Regions from separate parts of the Kitasatospora sp. NPDC059747 genome, predicted to be linked through region 1. Evidence: riboswitches for the same ligand, from Rfam matches in the RefSeq annotation. Region 1 holds a riboswitch; each other region holds the start of a gene.

What was found. Region 1 has a riboswitch for cobalamin ahead of ACFV4G_RS29925 (cobalamin biosynthesis protein). Riboswitches for the same ligand answer to the same signal wherever they lie in the genome.
Region 2: linked by a shared signal. The riboswitch ahead of ACFV4G_RS35400 (HoxN/HupN/NixA family nickel/cobalt transporter) and the one ahead of ACFV4G_RS29925 (cobalamin biosynthesis protein) in region 1 are both predicted to bind cobalamin.
Region 3: linked by a shared signal. The riboswitch ahead of ACFV4G_RS10360 (FecCD family ABC transporter permease) and the one ahead of ACFV4G_RS29925 (cobalamin biosynthesis protein) in region 1 are both predicted to bind cobalamin.

Annotation. Positions count from the first base shown of each region.
Region 1 covers NZ_JBHWGV010000082.1:39,204-43,655, forward strand. The annotation lists gene ACFV4G_RS29915 (putative cobaltochelatase) at 1-765, opposite strand, end outside; gene ACFV4G_RS29920 (cobyric acid synthase) at 762-2,282, opposite strand; gene ACFV4G_RS29925 (cobalamin biosynthesis protein) at 2,279-3,241, opposite strand; cobalamin riboswitch at 3,343-3,487, opposite strand; gene ACFV4G_RS29930 (helix-turn-helix domain-containing protein) at 3,739-4,434, shown strand.
Region 2 covers NZ_JBHWGV010000119.1:887-5,338, forward strand. The annotation lists gene ACFV4G_RS35380 (IS630 family transposase) at 1-331, opposite strand, end outside; partial or broken gene ACFV4G_RS35385 (helix-turn-helix domain-containing protein) at 421-1,098, shown strand; partial or broken gene ACFV4G_RS35390 (hypothetical protein) at 992-1,906, opposite strand; gene ACFV4G_RS35395 (ArsR/SmtB family transcription factor) at 1,960-2,343, opposite strand; cobalamin riboswitch at 2,426-2,618, shown strand; gene ACFV4G_RS35400 (HoxN/HupN/NixA family nickel/cobalt transporter) at 2,651-3,760, shown strand; gene ACFV4G_RS35405 (type B 50S ribosomal protein L31) at 3,846-4,097, opposite strand; gene rpmG (50S ribosomal protein L33) at 4,164-4,328, opposite strand.
Region 3 covers NZ_JBHWGV010000017.1:67,646-72,097, reverse strand. The annotation lists gene ACFV4G_RS10375 (CGNR zinc finger domain-containing protein) at 25-624, shown strand; gene sodX (nickel-type superoxide dismutase maturation protease) at 650-1,087, opposite strand; gene sodN (superoxide dismutase, Ni) at 1,273-1,668, shown strand; cobalamin riboswitch at 1,781-1,919, shown strand; gene ACFV4G_RS10360 (FecCD family ABC transporter permease) at 2,015-3,073, shown strand; gene ACFV4G_RS10355 (ABC transporter ATP-binding protein) at 3,073-3,837, shown strand; gene ACFV4G_RS10350 (ABC transporter substrate-binding protein) at 3,876-4,452, shown strand, end outside.

The DNA of each region.
Region 1 (4,452 bases):
GAGCTCGACCTTGGGCAGCAACTCCCGTGCGGCGGTGATCCGTTCGGCGAGCGCCCGCTCATCGTCGGCGAACCGCGCCGCGAAGCCGGCCGGGTCCGCGTCGTAGGCGAGCCGCCGCCGGACGACCTCGGCGCGCTCGGCCGGGTCGCGCGTCGCGGCGATCTCCACGGTCAGGCCGAAGCGGTCGAGCAGCTGCGGCCGCAGCTCGCCCTCCTCCGGGTTCATCGTGCCGACCAGCAGGAACCGGGCCGCGTGCCGCACCGAGACGCCCTCGCGCTCGACGTAGGAGCGGCCCATCGCGGCGGCGTCCAGCAGCAGGTCGACGACGTGGTCCTGGAGCAGGTTCACCTCGTCGATGTAGAGCACCCCGCGGTGCGCCTTGGCGAGCAGTCCGGGCTCGTACGCCTTGACGCCCTCGGCGAGCGCGCGCTCCAGGTCGAGCGAGCCGACGATCCGGTCCTCGGCCACGCCGACCGGCAACTCGACCAGCTGGGACGGCCGTTCGCTGCTCCCGGAGGAGGCGTGCGGTCCGTCCGGGCACTGCGGGTCGGGCGCGGCCGGGTCGCAGGAGAAGCGGCAGTCGTCGACGGTGGCGATGGACGGCAGCAGGCCGGCCAGCGCGCGGACCATCGTCGACTTGGCGGTGCCCTTCTCGCCGCGCACCAGCACGCCGCCCACGGCCGGGGAGACCGCGTTCAGCAGCAGTCCGAGCCGCAGGTCGGTCATCCCGACGACCGCGGTGAACGGGTAGCGGACGTCACTCATGCGTTGCCAGCCTCCTCAGGCGCACCGGGCGGCAGGAACGGCAGCGTTCCGGCCGCCGGCACCCCGCCCTCGATCAGCTTCCACAGCGCGTCGGTGTCCGCGTGCTCCTCGATCAGGTCCCCCAGGCGGTCCAGCCGGGCCTCGCGCGCCTCGGCGAACGAGGTGTCCGGCGCCGGGACGAACGCGCGGCCCGCCAGCGCGGCCACCTCGCGCAGGAACTCCCGGCGGAACCCGTCGTTCTCCAGCGCGCCGTGCCAGGTCGTGCCCCACACCGAGCCCACCCGGCATCCGTCCAGGAAGGGCTCCCCGCCGTCCACGGCGACCACCCCGTGGTGGATCTCGTAGCCCTCGACGCGGTGCCCGTAGGCCTCGCCGACCGGCCGGGCGAGCACCTTCTCCACACCGAACCGCACGCGCGTCGGCAGCAGGCCGAGCGCGTCGACGGCACCGGCCTTGGACTCGACGTCGTCGACGATCGAGCCCGCCAGCATCTGGTAGCCGCCGCACACACCGAGGACCGGCAGCCCGGCCGCCGCCCGCGCCCGCAGCGCCGGCTCCAGCCCGCGCTCGCGCAGCCAGGCGAGGTCGGCCACGGTGGCCCGGGTGCCGGGCAGCACGACGAGGTCGGCGTCGGCGAGCTCCTCCGGCCGGGTCGCCCAGCGGACGAGCACGCCGGGCTCCTGCGCCAGCGCGTCCAGGTCGGTGAAGTTCGACAGCCGGGGGAAGCGCACCACGGCCACCCGCAGCACGTCCGCCCCGAGCGGCCCGCGCCCGTCGACCCGGTCCACGACCGTCGACAGGTCCAGCGAGTCCTCGGCGTCCAGCCACAGCCCCGGCAGCATCGGCAGCGTGCCGAGCACCGGACGGCCGGTCAGGCCGTGCAGCATCTCCAGACCGGGCGCCAGCAGCCGGGCGTCCCCGCGGAACTTGTTGACGAACCAGCCGGCCACGTGCCGCTGGTCCTCCTCGGACAGCAGCGCCAGCGTCCCGTACATCGCCGCGAACACGCCGCCCCGGTCGATGTCGCCGACCACGACGACGGGCAGCCGGGCGGCCGTCGCCAGGCCCATGTTGGCGATGTCCCGGTCGCGCAGGTTGATCTCGGCGGGCGAGCCCGCGCCCTCGCACACCACCACGTCGTACCGGCGGCGCAGGTCCGCCAGGCATTCCAGGGCGCGCTCCAGCAGGACGGGCTTGCGCTCGCGGTAGTCCAGCGCGCCCACCTCGGCGACCGGCCTGCCGAGCAGCACCACCTGGCTGCGGCCGTCCGCGCCGGGCTTGAGCAGCACCGGGTTCATCGCCGCCTCCGGCTCCACCCGGGCGGCCTGGGCCTGCATCGCCTGGGCCCGGCCGATCTCGGCGCCGTCGGCCGTCACGAACGAGTTCAGCGACATGTTCTGCGCCTTGAACGGCGCCACCCGGACGCCCCGGCGGGCCAGCCACCGGCAGATGCCCGCCGTGACGACGCTCTTGCCCGCGTCCGAGGTCGTCCCCGCGACCAGCAGCGCGTTGGTCATGCCCTTCCCCTCCTCAGCAGCGATCGCAGCAGGACGTGCCCCGCGACCGTCGTACCCAGCGCCAGCGCGCCCACCCGCCGCGACAGCGCGCAGGCCCGCTCGATGTCGTCCACCGTCACCGGCCGCAGCTCCGCGCCCAGCACCGGCCGGTGCTCGACGCGCTCGCCGTACTGCAGCGTGCCGCCCAGCCGCACGCCCACGGCGCCCGCGAACGCCGACTCGGCCTGCCCCGCGTTCGGGCTCGGATGCGCCGAACCGTCCCGCCGCCACACCCGCCAGGCCGTCCGCGGCTGCGGCGCGGCGGCCACCGTCAGCAGCGCCGTCAGCCGGGCGCCCGGCCAGCCCGCCACGTCGTCCAGCCGGGCCGAGGCCCAGCCGAACCGGGCGTGGCGCGGCGAGCGGTGACCCACCATCGCGTCCAGCGTGTTGACGGCGCGGAAGGCCAGCAGACCGGGCGTGCCGGCGAGGGCGCCCCAGGCCAGCGCGTTCACGACGGCGTCCGCGGTGTTCTCGGCCACCGACTCCACGACGGCGCGGGCGATCTGCTGCCCGTCCAGCGCGCTCGGGTCGCGCCCGCACAGGTGCGGCAGCCGCTCCCGGGCGGCGGGCAGGTCGCCCGCGGCCAGCGCCCGGCCGATCGTGCGCGCCTCCCGGGTCAGCGAGGTGCCGCCGAGCACCGTCCAGGTCGCGGCGGCGGCCAGCGCGGCCCGCCCCAGCGGCCGGCGGCCGGCCGTCCGCTCCAGCGCCACCGCGCCCGCCGCGACGGCGCCCACGCAGAGCGTCGTGTACGCGGCCCCGGTGGCCCGGTCGTCGCGCCACATCCGGCGCTCCAGGCGGGTCGCCGCACCGCCGAAGACGGCCACCGGGTGGCCGCGGCGCGGATCGGCGTAGCGGGCGTCCGCCAGGTAGCCCGCGACGGCGCCGACCGCGAAGGCGGCGGCGCGGGTCAGCGGGCGCACGACGGAGGGGGACAGGGGAGGGCTCGGCGGGTCGGGGCAGCCTGCATCGCGTGCGAGTCCTCACTCAGGGTCCGCGCCCTGGATCGACGTACCGGGGGCGAGAGTCTCCTGGCTTCCGGGTCGAACGCACCCCCGGAGCCTTCCAGCAGCACGTCAGCGAAGACTGACGGTCCGCCGTGGCGTCGTTCCGGCCGTGCTCCCCGGTGACAGTGGCGGGACCGCGCCGGACTCGCACCGGCTTCCTCTGCATGCCTCCGTTTGGCCCTGGGATCCCATCACGCGGCCGAACCGGGAGTCAACCGAGGTCACGGAGGGGTTGGTCACACGCGGGAGGCCCGGCGCGCGCCCCCGAACGCCCCCGTCACTACCTCCGAGTACTGCCGCCGCAGGGGCATGACATCCTGTGCGATCCTCCAGCGGTCCGCGCGCGCCCTCCCCGGCGCTTCGTGCGTTCGGCGGCTGGGGGCCCGTTCGTACCGGCCCTAGCGTTCGTTCACATGCGACGAAGACAGCCTCCGCCCGCCCTGCCCCCGGTGCCGTTCTCGCCCGCCGCGGCCCGCGCCCACCGCGCCGGGCTCGGCCTGACCCCCGAACAGGTCGCCGGCGGCATGGCCGCGCACGGCGTCCGGCTGCTGCCCACGCACGTCATCGCCTGGGAGAGCGGCGAGCTGCGCCCCACCGAGGAGGAGTTCATCGCCCTCGCCCGCGCCCTGTGGTGCCCGCCCGCGCAGCTCATGGGCACCCGCCCGGCCCGCCTGCGCGACCACCGCGTGGCCCGCGAACTGAGCCAGGACACCGCCGCCCGTCGCATCGGCGTCGCCCTGCGCGTCTACCAGGAGGCCGAACTCACCGGGACGTGGGACGGCGACGAGGAGCGGACGCACGCGCTCGCCCAGGTGCTCGGACTGCGGCTCACCGAACTCGTCGAGGTGACCGGCCGCGGCGCCGAGCTCGACCAGCGGCTGCGCAGGTGCGTGGACGGCCGCTGGCAGCCCCACCTGCGGGCGGTCGCGCGGCTCGTGCCGGTCCACGAGGACGACCTCGCGACCGTCCTGACGGCCCTGCACCAGGAGCACCAGGTGTCCTCCCCGCACTGGGGCGCCGCGACGCCCACCCTGCCCCCGCGCGACCGGCCCCTGGCCCCGCGCTTCTGGGAACTCCTCGGCCGCCTCCACACGGAGATCCCGGTCTGACCCGTCCCGGCCGCCCCG
Region 2 (4,452 bases), on a different contig from region 1:
AGTGGGTGGCGTCCTTGGGGGTCCGCTCCAGGGTGGCGACGACGAGCTCCTCGATCCGCTCGTCACCGATTTTCCGCGGGGCGCCAGGGCGTTGCTCATCCGCGAGCCCCTCCAGCCGACGCTCCAGGAAACGCCGCCGCCACTTGCCGACCGTCTGCGGCCAGATGCCGAGCTCGGCGGCGACCTCCTGGTTCGTCTTTCCGTCCGCGCAGCCGAGCACGATCCGGCATCGCTGGGCCAGCACCTGCGACGACTTCGCCCGCCGCGACCAGCGGACCAGCGTCTCGCGCTCGTCATCGGTCAAGGTCAGCTCGGCCATCGGCCGCCCCATACGCGCCATGGACACAGGCTACAGATATGAAGCAGATTTCAGGCGCAGGACACTAGGGGTTGTCGTAACACCCCAGCTCGGGGGAAGCGATGGACTTCGAGATCCGCGAGGACCGGAAGCCGCAGGGATGCCGGCGGCTGCGTGCGGAGCGGGCGGAATACTTCCGACTCGTGCGACAGGGCTACAGCAACATCGAGGCGTCCCGGCTCGTCGGGGTCCACCCGCGGACCGGACGTGAGTGGCGTAACGGCCGCAATCCGTTGGGCCCGCACAAGGCGGCGCCACCGATTCACGCGGCGGTGCCGCCTTCGGGCCCGTCCCGGTACCTGCGCGAGGACGAACGTATCCACATCGCCGACCGGCTCCGGGAGGAAGCCACCGTGCGCGCGATCGCCGCGGAGCTCGGCCGCAGCCCCTCCACGGTCAGCCGGGAGATCCGGCGCAACCGTCATCCGGGCAGCGGAAGTTACCGGCCCCACGCCGCACAGGCCCGCGCCGACGCCCGCCGGCCGCGGCCCAAGCCCGGCAAGATCGGGCAGAATCCCGAGCTGCGGGACTTCATCCAGCAGCACCTGGAGCGCAAGTGGAGCCCGGAGCAGATCTGCCAGGCTCTGCGGGACACCTTTCCCGAGCGGCCGGAGATGCACGTGGCCCTCGGCCGCCGGTGGCGACGAGCAGGGTGGGGCGTTCCAGGGCGGCGCCGTAGACGGACACCGAGCCGTGGTCGCCGATCAGGCAGTCGGCGGCGACGAGGGCGGCCTGCCAGCCCTGGTGGGGCGGGACGAGGCGCAGGCCCATCCGCCGGGCGTCGTCGAGCAGGGCCTCGGGGTCGTGCCGGTTCCAGATGTTGGGGTGGAGGACGACGGCGACCGTGTACTCGTCGGCGGGGAGCCGGCGGACGAGGCGTCGGGGCAGGTCGGGGCGGCGGCCGAATAACGAGTGCTCGCTCCAGGTGGAGTTGACGACGACGAGCCGCCGGCCGTCGACGGCGCCGAGGGCGGCCCGGTAGGAGTCGCGCAGGCGCAGGCTGCGGAGCATGCGGTCGAAGCACGGGTCGCCGACGACCTGGGCGACGTCCAGTGCCTCGGGGCAGGAGACCCGCAGCCGGTCGAGCTGTTCCGGGTGGGAGAGGCCGAGGACGTCGACGAAGACCCGGCCGTGGTGGGTGAGTTCGTTGCGGGAGAGGCCGGCTGCGCTGACGGTGTCGCCGGTGGACTCGGTCACCAGGCGGTTGTAGCCGGCGCCGTGCGGGAGGACGACGAGCCGGGCGTCGAGGCGGTGCATCGAGGAGTGGACGGCGCAGGCGACGGCCAGGTCGAAGCGGTGCCGGACGGCCTCCTCCCAGTCCAGCAGGGTGATGCCGGGCAGGCCGCGCAGGTAGTCGTCGAGGCCGTCGGCGAAGGCGGAGCCGGGGTTGACGGTGGCGTAGCGCTCGATGCCGTCGCGGTTCAGGAGCGTGAGGACGTCGAGGACGCGGGTGGCGGAGGTGAGGGTGCGGGCGACCGCCAGCACGCGCGCCCTGACCGGCCGGGTGTTCCAGCGGTCGGCGGGCCAGGCGTGGGGGTGGGTCGGCACGCCATGATCGTACTCATCGGGTCGGCTTCCCGCGGTGAATCAGGCCCGGGAGGTCAGCCCGCCGCGGCGGCGGGCTCCTCGTGGTCGGCCGCGGCGCACTCGTCGAGGAGGGGGCGCATGCTCTCGTCGACGAGCCGGTAGCGCACGACGCGTCCGTCCTTGTCCCCGGTGACCACGCCGGCCGTCCGCAGCAGCCGCAGGGCCTGTGAGACGGCCGGGTCGCGCATGCCGGTGGCGACGGCGAGGTCGGTGACGGCGAGCGGTCCGGCGCGGTGCAGGGCGAGCAGGATCGCGAGCCGCCCGGGGTCGGCGAGCAGGGAGAACCGCTCGGACCACGAGCGGACGTGCGCGGCGTCGCCGATCGCGGCGATGGCCTCGCAGACCCGGTGTCCGTCGATGGTGCGGTGGCCCGCGCGGTCGGCCGGTACGAGATGCATGCGGACATTCTGGCAGCTCACGACCTGTGATCCTGGACACCTGCGTAGGTGCGCAGCCTTGCAAGGGTCGGCCCGGGACCCCTACGGTGTTCCCCGCCGTGGTGCTCGGGAAGACCGGTGACGGACCCTCAGGGGTCCCAGTCCGGAGCGGCCCTCGCCACTGTGATCGGGGGAGTCCGCCCGTACCCAGACGCCACTGGGCGCTTCGCGCGCCTGGGAAGGCGGGTACGGGAGCCCCGTCAGCCAGGAGACCGGCCACGGCATCTCACGAACGTCTTTCCACGAGGTGCTGGAGCGTGATCCGAAGATGACCCTGCCCGAAACCGCCGCCCCCGAGGCCGCGCCCGCCGTGCTGCCCACCTTCCGGTGGAGGAGAGAGGACACCGTCCGCACCGCCGGGCTGATGGGGGTGATCCTGGCCATGCACGTCGTGGCGTTCGGGACCCTCGTCTTCCTGGTGGCGCCGCACAACTACGCCGTCGGCACCCAGGTCTTCGGGGTGGGCCTCGGCATCACGGCGTACACGCTCGGCATGCGGCACGCGTTCGACGCCGACCACATCGCGGTGATCGACAACACCACCCGCAAGCTGATGGCCGACGGCAAGCGGCCGGTCTCGGTGGGCTTCTGGTTCGCCCTCGGGCACTCGTCGATGGTGGTCGTCATGGCCGCCCTGGTCGCGGGCGGCGCGCAGCTGGCGAACACGCTGATGGACGACGAGTCGACCACCCACCAGTGGCTCGGCATGGTCGGCACGACGGCCTCAGGCGCGTTCCTCTACCTGATCGGCGCGCTCAACCTGGCGGCGCTGCTCGGCATCCTGAAGGTGTTCCGGGCGATGCGCGCGGGGCAGTACGACGAGGCCGAGCTGGAGCAGCACCTGAACTCGCGCGGCTTCATGGCCCGGGTGCTGAACCGGGCGACCCGCTCGATCACCCGGCCCGGCCAGATGTTCCCGGTGGGCATGGTGCTCGGCCTCGGCTTCGACACCGCGACCGAGGTGACCCTGATGGTGATGGCCGGCTCGGGCGCGGCCGCCGGGCTGCCCTGGTACGCGATCGTCTGCCTGCCGCTGCTGTTCGCGGCGGGGATGAGCCTGTTCGACACGCTGGACGGGACGTTCATGAACTTCGCGTACCAGTGGGCGTTCTCCAACCCGGTGCGCAAGGTGTACTACAACCTGACGATCACCGGTCTGTCGATCGCGGTGGCGTTCATCATCGGCACGATCGAGCTGGTCGGCGTGCTGCACGAGAAGCTGGACCTGACCGATCCGGTCACCGGCTGGATCGCGGACATCTCGCTCGACAACGTCGGCTACGCGATCGCCGGGCTGTTCGTCGTCGTCTGGGCCGCGGCGATCGCGTACTGGAAGCTGGCCGGGGTCGAGAAGCGCTGGGGCGCCGAACGCTCCTGAGTGCGGCTGCCGCACGCCTGCCGCGACGGCGCCTCCCCATGGTGGGGAGGCGCCGTCGCGCGCGTTCCGGGCCGGCTGCGCCGGGTCAGCTGTGCCGGTCGCCGTAGCGCTGGCGGAAGCGCTCGACGCGGCCCGCGGTGTCGAGCACGCGGGACTGGCCGGTGTAGAAGGGGTGGCTCGCCGAGGAGATCTCGACGTCGATGACGGGATAGGTGTTGCCGTCCTCCCACTCGACCGTGCGGTCGCTGGTGACCGTCGAGCGGGTGAGGAAGGAGAGGCCGCCGACCTTGTCGCGGAAGACGACGGGCCGGTAGGCGGGGTGGATTCCGGGCTTCATGGGGGTGCCTCCTCGGCGGGGGATCAGCGCTCTTCGTTCGACGTTCTTCGTTCCGGCGCTCTTCGGTCAGCGCTCTTCGCGGAAGTCGACGTGCTCGCGCGCGACCGGGTCGTACTTGCGCAGCACCATCCGGTCCGGGTCGTTCCGGCGGTTCTTGCGGGTCACGTACGTGTAGCCGGTGCCGGCGGTGGAGCGGAGCTTGATGACGGGGCGCAGTTCGCTGCGGGCCATGAGGTCCTCCGGAGGGGTCGGGTGGTGCGGCGGTTCGGGGCCGGGTTGGAACCGTACACCGAAATGGATGTCATTTTCATCTGGTGTAACGTGACCTCCGTCCCGCCCATTCCCGGACCGTTTT
Region 3 (4,452 bases), on a different contig from region 1:
TACCGAACCACTGGAAGGACCGCCGTGGAGCTCGCCTCCTACGCCGATCTCGCCGTTCGGCTGGTGAACACCGAGGAACCCGAGCGCGGCACCGACACGCTGACCTCGGTGGACGCCGTGCGCGCCCTGTTCTCCGAGTCCTCTCGCGCCGCCGCCCTGGCCGACGAGTCCGACCTGCCCCGCCTGCGGGCGGTGCGGACCAGGCTGCGCGGGGTCTTCGAGGCCGCCGCCGAGGGCGACGAGGTACGTGGCGTCGACCTGCTGAACAGCCTGCTCATGGAGTACCCCGTCAGCCCGCTGGTCTCCGGCCACGACTACCTCGACGACGCCGGCCGGCCGCGCTGGCACCTGCACCTCGCCGACAACTCGCCCACCGCCACCGCGCACTTCAGCGCCGTCGCGTGCATGGGCCTGGCCGTCCACCTCACCGAGCTCGGCGCCGACCGGCTCGGGATCTGCCAGGCCGCGCCGTGCCGCAACGCCTACCTCGACACCTCCACCAACCGCTCCCGGCGCTACTGCTCGGACCGCTGCGCCACGCGCGCCAACGTCGCGGCCTACCGGGCCCGCAAGCGCCAGGAGGCCCAGGACGCGGCGCTCGGACCGCAGCAGTTGCAGGCCTAGACGCGCATCCGCCAGTGCCGTGGCACTAGAGCTCGGCGTCCACCCAGACGCCGAGGCGGCGGGCCAGCCCCGGGACCCGGACCAGCCCGGGGGTCAGCAGCAGTCGCTCCAGCCGGCGACCGGGCGCCAGCCAGGCCGGGCGCGGGCGCAGCCGCAGCAGCACCCGGCCGAGCACGAGCTCGTCCGGAACGGCGCCGTAGCTGCGGCTGTCGCTGTCGACCGGCCGGTTGTCGGAGAGCAGCCACCAGCCCTTCGCCCGGCGCTCGGCCGCCCGCTTGACCACCAGCAGGTCCTGCTGGAACGGGTGCCGGAAGAGCACGACCGCGCCCGGGCGGATCCGCGCGCCGTACCGGACCAGCAGCTGGTCGCCCTCGCGCAGGGTCGGGACCATCGACGGTCCCGCCACGTCGACCAGCCCGAACGGCACCGTGCCCGCCCGTGCGCCGTCCCCCGGTTGCGTCATCCGCGCCACTACTCCTCCTCCCGGCCGCCGCGTCCCAGTGTGCCGTACGGACCGTCACCTGTCCGATGTCCGGATTACCCCGGTTCCGGATCGGCCTTTTGCCCTAGGCCCACCGCCCGATCGCGAAACCGGGAGGCCGGAAGGGTAGTCTCGGGCGCGGGAAGACGATCTAAGGAAGGACTCCCATGTTCTCTCGTCTGTTTGCACCGCGCGCCACCGCCCACGCCCACTGCGACCTGCCCTGCGGTGTGTACGACCCGGCGCAGGCCCGGATCGAGGCCGAGTCGGTCAAGGCCACCCAGGAGAAGTACCAGGCCAACGAGGACCCGCACTTCCGCGCCCGCGCCATCATCATCAAGGAGCAGCGCGCCGAGGCCGTCAAGCACCACATCTCGGTGCTGTGGAGCGACTACTTCAAGGCCCCGCACTTCGAGAAGTACCCGCAGCTGCACCAGCTGATCAACGACACCCTGAAGGCCGCCTCGGCCACCAAGGCGTCCACGGACCCGGCCACCGGCCAGGCCCTGCTGGACCTGATCGCCGAGGTCGACAAGATCTTCTGGGAGACCAAGCAGGCCTGAGCCTGACGCGTCGCCACGTCGAGAGCCCCCGCCCGGACCACCGGGCGGGGGCTTTCGCGCGTCCGGGCCGTGCGTTCACGTCCGTTCATCTCCGTACACATACCTGTAAGGACTGCATTGCCGTATTGGCTGTTATGCTGCCAAGGCGTCCGAGGGAGAAGTCCGGTGTGAATCCGGCGCTGACCCGCAACGGTGAGCACGCCCCCGGGGCCGTGCCAGCCCGATCGCCCCCGGCCGCTGAACTCCCGACAACTCGCCGAGGACTGCGAGGGGATGGCGCCCGGGCCCGCACCCGGCCGGCGCCGGCCCCGGCACACCCACGGCCCGAGGCAAGGCGCCCGAACAGATCGTGAGAAGGCCACCGGAGTCCCGCCGCATACCCGCCGTGCCCCTCGCCGCCGGCCTGGCCGCCGCCCTGCTGCTCTCCCTCGTGTGCGGCGTGGCCCTCGGCTCCGCCGGACTCGGCTGGACGCGCGTCCTGCGGCTGCTCGGCGCCGGACTGACGGGCGGTCGGCTGGAGGCCGAGGAGGCCGCCGCGTACGCGATCGTCTGGGAGATCCGGCTGCCGCGCACCGTCCTGGCCGCCGTGGTCGGCGCCGGGCTCGCCGCCACCGGGGTCGCCGTGCAGGCCCTCGTGCGCAACGCCCTCGCCGACCCGTTCGTCCTCGGCGTCTCCTCCGGCGCCGCCGTCGGCGCCAACGCCGTCCTGCTGCTCGGCGCCTTCGCCTCGCTCGGCGTGTGGGCGATCTCCGCCTCCGCGTTCGGCTCCGCGCTGATCGCCATGGTGCTGGTGTACCTGGCCGCGCGCACCGCCTTCGGACTCACCCCACTGCGCCTCGTGCTCACCGGCACCGCCCTCTCGTACGGCTTCTCCGCGCTGACGGCGCTCATGGTCTTCGCCGCCGCCCGCGGCGAGGCCGCCCGCGACGCCATGATGTGGCTGCTCGGCAGCCTCGGCGGCGCGACCTGGGGCTCGGTGCCGATCGCCGCCGCCACCGTGCTGGCCGGACTCGCCCACCTCGCTTGCGCCGCGGGGCGGCTGGACGCGCTGGCCATGGGCGACGAGACCGCCGCCTCGCTCGGCGTCGACCCCGACCGGCTGCGCCGCGAGCTGTTCGTGGTGACCGCCGCCGTCACCGGCACGGTCGTCGCCGTCAGCGGGGCGATCGGATTCGTCGGGCTGATGGTCCCGCACCTCGCGCGGATGCTGGTCGGCGCCGGGCACCGCCGGGTGCTGCTGGTCGCGCCGCTCGCCGGGGCGCTGCTGCTGGTCTGGGTGGACATCGTCTCGCGCACCCTGCTCGCCCCGGCCGAACTGCCCGTCGGGGTGGTCACCGCGGTGCTCGGGGTGCCCTGTTTCCTGCTGCTGATGCGTCGTCGCGGCCACGCGCTCGGAGGCCGCTGATGGACCTCGCCCTCGACTCCGTCTCGGTGGAGCTGGCCGGCACCCAGCTCGTCCACGACATCGCCCTGAAGGCCTCCGCCGGGCAGGTGGTGGGGCTCGTCGGGCCCAACGGCAGCGGGAAGTCGACGCTGCTGCGCTGCGTCTACCGGGCCCTGCGGCCCGCCGCCGGGGCCGTCCTGGTGGGCGGCGACGACCTGCACGCGCTCGCCCCGCGCGAGGCCGCCCGGCGGGTGGCCGCGCTGCCGCAGGAGCACTCCGCCGAGTTCGACTTCACGGTGGCCGAGGTGGTCGCCATGGGCCGGCTGCCGCACCGGCGGGGCTTCGGCGGACCGTCGGACGGCGACCTCGGGCGCTGCGCGGAGGCGCTGCGCCGGGTCGGCGCCGGGCACCTCGCCGAGCGCGGCTTCCTGGGCCTGTCGGGCGGCGAGAAGCAGCGCGTGCTGATCGCCCGCGCGCTCGTCCAGGAGCCGCGCCTGCTGGTGCTGGACGAGCCCACCAACCACCTCGACATCGGGCACCGGCTGGAGGTCCTGGCGCTCGTCCGCGCGGCCGGGCCGACGGTGCTCACCGCGCTGCACGACCTCAACCTGGCGGCCGGGCACTGCGACCTGCTGTACGTCCTGCGGGCCGGGCGGATCGTCGCCTCCGGGCCGCCCGCAGAGGTGCTCGAACCCGGCTTGCTGGCCGAGGTGTTCGGCGTCCGGGCCACCCCCGTGCGGCACCCGGGGACCGGGGCCGTCCACCTGCTCTTCGACCGGCTCTGACCGGCCGTCACCCCTTTCATCGACCCCGAGGAACCCCCTTGCGCACCAAGGCCGTTGCCGCCACCGTCCTGCTCGCCCTGGGACTCACCGCCTGCGGCGCCGAGATCGCCCCGGGCGGCGGGGCCACCGACGCGTCCGCCCACTACCCGGTGACCGTCGACAACTGCGGCACGAAGCTCACCTTCCCGCGGAAGCCCGCCCGCACGGTCACCTACGACGTCGGCATCACCGAGCTGATGCTCTCCCTCGGCCTCGCCGACCGGATGGCCGGCTACGTGATGCCCGACGACAAGGGCCGGATCGACCAGGTGGCCTGGAAGGACGGCTACCAGCGGACCGCGTGGCTCTCCAAGGCGCAGATCACCAAGGAGATCGTGCTCGATGCCAAGGCCGACCTCGTCCTGGCCGGCTGGCACTACGGCTACGACGAGGGCCGCGGCTTCACCCCGGAGGCGCTCAAGGCCGTCGGCGTCGGCTCGTACGTGCTCACCGAGTCCTGCCGCAGCGGCAAGGGCACCGAGCGTGGTGTGATGTCCCCGCTGGACGCGCTCTACACCGACCTGGCCAACCTCGGCGAGATCTTCGACGTCAAGGACCGGTCCGACAAGCTGATCG